Regions from separate parts of the Mycobacterium vicinigordonae genome, predicted to be linked through region 2. Evidence: riboswitches for the same ligand, from Rfam matches in the RefSeq annotation. Region 2 holds a riboswitch; the other holds the start of a gene.

Region 1 (2,193 bases), 1.8 Mb from region 2:
CAGCGCGGCCTGCAGGTCGGTGCGCCAGATGTTGCGGCCGTCGACGATTCCGGCCACCAGCGTCTTGCCGGCCAGCTCGGGAACGGCGGCGAGCGCGGTGTCGGCGCCATAGACGAGGTCGACCCCGATCGCCTCGACCGGTGTGCGGGCCAGGCCCGCCAGCGAAGCGCCCGGGTTGCCGAAATAGGTGGCGACATGGATCGCGGGACGGTTCCCAGCCGCGCCCAGCGCGGTGTACACGGCCTCGGCCAGCGCGGGCGCATCGGGCGAAATGTCGGTGACCAGCGCCGGCTCGTCGAACTGAACCCACTGCGCGCCGCTGTCGGCGATCAGTGACAGCAGTTCGGTGTAGATCGGCACCAGTTCCTTAAGTCGTTCGATTGGTGCGCCGCCGCCGTCGACGGCCTTGCTGAGCAGCAGGAACGTGACCGGCCCGATGATGACGGGACGAGCGGGCACACCCAGCTCGGTGGCCTCCTTGAGTTCGGAGAGCACCTTGTCGGGGTTGAGCGCAAATCGGGTCGACGGCCCGATCTCGGGAACCAGGTAGTGGTAGTTGGTGTCGAACCACTTGGTCATCTCCAGCGGCGCGACCTCGTCGTTGCCGCGCGCGGCCGCGAAATAGCGGTCCAGGTCGTCGGAGATCCCCTGCACCCGGGCGGGCAGCGCGCCCAACAACACCGCGGTGTCGAGCATCTGGTCGTAGTAGGAGAAGGTGTTCACCGGCACCGAGTCCAGGCCGGCTGCGGCCAGTTCCGTCCAGGTGTCGCGGCGCAGCGTGGCTGCGACTGACTCCAGGTCGGAGCGGCTGGTGCGGCCGGCCCAGTAGCCCTCGGTGGCGCGTTTGAGTTCGCGGCGCGGACCGATACGGGGTGATCCGGTAATGGTTGCGGTGAACTTCGGAGAATTGGCGGGTGCGGTCACTTGCGGTCCTTCAATCGACGGTGTGGTCACCACCCGCGGACGCGCAACCGATCGCGTCGCGGCGGCAACAGCGCAGTGCATTAACCGCAACAGCATCGGCCAAACGCCCATTCCACGAGGCGATGAGCCGCCGGACGCGGCGCGTCCGGCACAACTGGCAGGTCTTCGGACTCGCAGGCGTGCGCCTTGACGGCGGTTTCTAATGGCCGTCGCTTCCCGGTCCCGGGGGACCAGTGCTGTGTGACGGCGGTCGTTCCTGCATACCGCTGCGGGACAGTCCCGGATTCTCACCGGGTTCCCTCTTGCGAGGCTGGGTTTGCCTCACTCGATGCCGGCGCCTACGGCGACGGCAGACCAGCTGCGGGAATCAGGCTACTCTGCGACGCCGTCCGGACGGGAATCGCGCAGCACCATCGCCACTGCTCGAGCAGAGCCGCCACCTCGCTTGCGCTGCGGGTGAGTTGTTATCCGGTTGCCAATGCCTCGGCGATGGGAACGTCGCCGTTGTTGAAGTTGATGGTCCGCGCGATCGTCGAGTCGTCCTGCAGGGTGGCGGCGACGACCGCCGCGACGTCGGCCCGGGCGACCTCGCCCTTTGCTCGGTCCACTTCGACGCGGCCGGTGCCGGCGTCCAGCGTGAGCCGACCCGGCCCGAGTACGGTCCAATCGAGATCGCTCGCGCGCAGGTGGGCATCGGCGGCGGCCTTCGCCTCTGCGTAGGCGAAGAACGAATCCTCCGGCGGCACGCCGTGGTCCGGGCCCGCGCCGAAGTACGACACCATTACGAAGCGCCTGACGTTTACCTGTGTTGCCGCGTCGACCGTCCGGATCGCCGCGTCGCGGTCGACGGCGTAAGTCCGGGCCCGGTCGCCGCCGCCCGCCCCGGCCGAGAAGACGACCGCGTCGTGACCGGACAGCAGCTTGGCCAGCGCATCGGTGCCGAGTTGCTCGATGTCTGCGGTGACAGGTTTGGCACCGGTGGCGGCGACGTCGTCGGCGTGTTCGGGATTGCGGAACACCGAGGTCACTTGGTCGCCGCGCTGGGTTAGGATCCGGGCCAGCTGCAGCGCGACCTTTCCGTGGCCGCCGATGACGATAATGCGCTTCACAATTCCGACGTTACGCGCCGGGCATCGGACCATCTGTTTGGCCCGGTGACGGCTATTTGCCGCGTACCGCCACGCCGCGCAAGACTGTGTCCCGCGCCAGCAACAACGACGTTCGGGTGCCCACTTCACGCAGGATGTTCTCCGGTATCCACTGCATGCC
Region 2 (2,193 bases):
GCGGCCCAGCGGTTCGGGCTGACCGAGGTTCCCGACGCCTACGTCGTGCTGGGGAACGGCCGGATCAATGCCTTCGCCAGTGGTCACGGGTTCCGCCGCTACGTCGTGGTTTACAGCGACCTTTTCGAGATCGGCGGCCAGGCCCGCGATCCCGAAGCACTGGCATTCGTCATCGGTCACGAGGTCGGGCACATCGCGGCCGGGCACGCCTCCTACTGGCGCCAGCTCAGTCAGCTGGCAATGAAGATCCCATTCCTGGGCCAGGCTCTGTCACGGTCGATGGAATACACCGCCGACAATTATGGGTTCGTATTCCATCCAGAAGGCGCCCGCCGTGCCATCGGCGTGCTCAGCGCTGGCAAATACCTGCTGCGCTGGGTGGACTTCGACGGCATGGCCGACCGGGCGGCCTCGGAGATCGGGTTTTTCGTCTGGCTGGCAAACATGTTGGCCTCGCATCCAGTGAACACATGGCGCGCGTCGGCACTGCGCAACCGTGCCGTGGCGGGCGCCCTGTTCTTCCGTCCCAAGCAGCCCGCCCTGGCCCCGCAGTGGCCGGCGCCGACCAACACCCCATGGGTCCGCTGAACGCGGATGGCACCTGCGGCGACCACTCCACATGCGACAATGGTCGCCGTAAGAGCGATAACGATGCAGGAAGCCGGTGCAAAGCCGGCGCGGTCCCGCCACTGTAATCGGGGAGCGACCCTCATCAGACACGGCCAACGGCTGGAAGTCGAGGATAGCGGCGATCCGAGAGCCAGGAGACTCACGTCATCGCGACCTGCCAACCCGGGGCGGTGCACCCCGAGAGAGCTGACACGCCATGACGTCGCGCCCGCCATACAGCAGCCCCATCCCCGACCAGCCTGAACAACGAGCCGCATCAATCCCGACGCGGCGCACCCGGTAGCGGGGCCGGCGATGACCGCCCCGATCTGGATGGCGTCACCTCCGGAGTTGCACTCGGCGTTGCTGAGCACCGGTCCAGGACCCGGCCCATTGCTGGCATCGGCAGAGGCCTGGCAGTCGGTGAGCGTGGCCTACGCCGAGACGGCCAGCGACCTGACCGCGCTGTTGGCGCAGGTAGAGACAGCGGCCTGGCACGGTCCGACCAGTCTGGCCTACGTCGCCGCGCACCTTCCCTACCTGGGCTGGCTAGTCCAGGCCGGTGCGGACAGCGCCGCGATGGCTACCCAACAGCAAACCGTGGCCGCTGCTTACACGACCGCACTGGCCGCGATGCCGACGCTGGCCGAATTGGCGGCCAACCACGCCACCCACGCGGTGCTGCTTGCCACCAACTTCTTCGGCATCAACACCATTGCCATCGCCCTCAACGAGGCCGATTACCTCCGCATGTGGATCCAGGCCGCCACCGTGATGGCCGTCTACCAAGTGATTTCTAACGCGGCCATGCTGGTCGCGCCGGGCACCACCCTTCCGCCGGAGATCACGAAGGCCAATGAGCAGGCAACTGCCATCGCGCAATCGCTGCCGCTGCCTGCCGACCAGCAGAACGATTTCCTGCAATGGCTGCAGAACATCGGGTATCTCGACTTCTACGACAAGTACATCCAGCCGCTCATCAACGCGCTGTCGAACTTGCCGTTCTTCCAGGCGATGTTCTCCGGATTCGACCCCTACCTGGTCATTCTCGGCAACCCGCTGACCTATTTCAGCCCGTTCAACATCGCATTCGCGCTCGGCTACCCGATGGACATCGGGACTTACGTTGCGTTGCTGTCCCAGATGATGTTCTACGTCGGTCTGGACCTGACAGCGGCCTTCGCGTCCGGAAATCCCGCGACGATCGGCTTCACCATCCTGTTCGTCACCGTGGAAATCATCGGGACGGTCGTCACCGACACCATCGCACTGCTCAAGACCCTGCTGGAGCAAACGCTGGTACTGATCACGGTTTTGGTACCGCTGCTGACCACTCCATTGATCCCGTTGGCCGCCGGCGTGGTGTTGGCACCGATCGGGCTCAAGGGACTGGCCGCGCTGGCGGCCCTGCCGCCACCCGCGCTGCCCGGCGCACCCCCACCTCCGCCACCAGTTCTCGCACTCGCCCCGACCGCTTCGACGTCGACGGCTCCCGCACCGGCCCCGGCGGAGGTAACCGCACCGGCCCCGGCGCCGAGTGCCCCTGTGCCGCCGTCCGCCGCGCCACCGACGCTAACCGGGACC

The links. Region 2 has a riboswitch for cobalamin ahead of H0P51_RS14230 (PPE family protein). Riboswitches for the same ligand answer to the same signal wherever they lie in the genome.
Region 1: it holds a riboswitch for cobalamin, as region 2 does, so the genes downstream of both, metE (5-methyltetrahydropteroyltriglutamate--homocysteine S-methyltransferase) here and H0P51_RS14230 (PPE family protein) in region 2, are expected to answer to the same signal.

Annotation. Positions count from the first base shown of each region.
Region 1 covers NZ_CP059165.1:4,943,521-4,945,713, reverse strand. Annotated here, with positions in the region: gene metE (5-methyltetrahydropteroyltriglutamate--homocysteine S-methyltransferase) at 1-954, opposite strand, end outside; cobalamin riboswitch at 1,064-1,298, opposite strand; gene H0P51_RS22035 (NAD(P)H-binding protein) at 1,389-2,021, opposite strand; gene H0P51_RS22030 (TetR/AcrR family transcriptional regulator) at 2,086-2,193, opposite strand, start outside.
Region 2 covers NZ_CP059165.1:3,156,179-3,158,371, reverse strand. Annotated here, with positions in the region: gene H0P51_RS14235 (M48 family metallopeptidase) at 1-588, shown strand, start outside; cobalamin riboswitch at 611-791, shown strand; gene H0P51_RS14230 (PPE family protein) at 925-2,193, shown strand, end outside.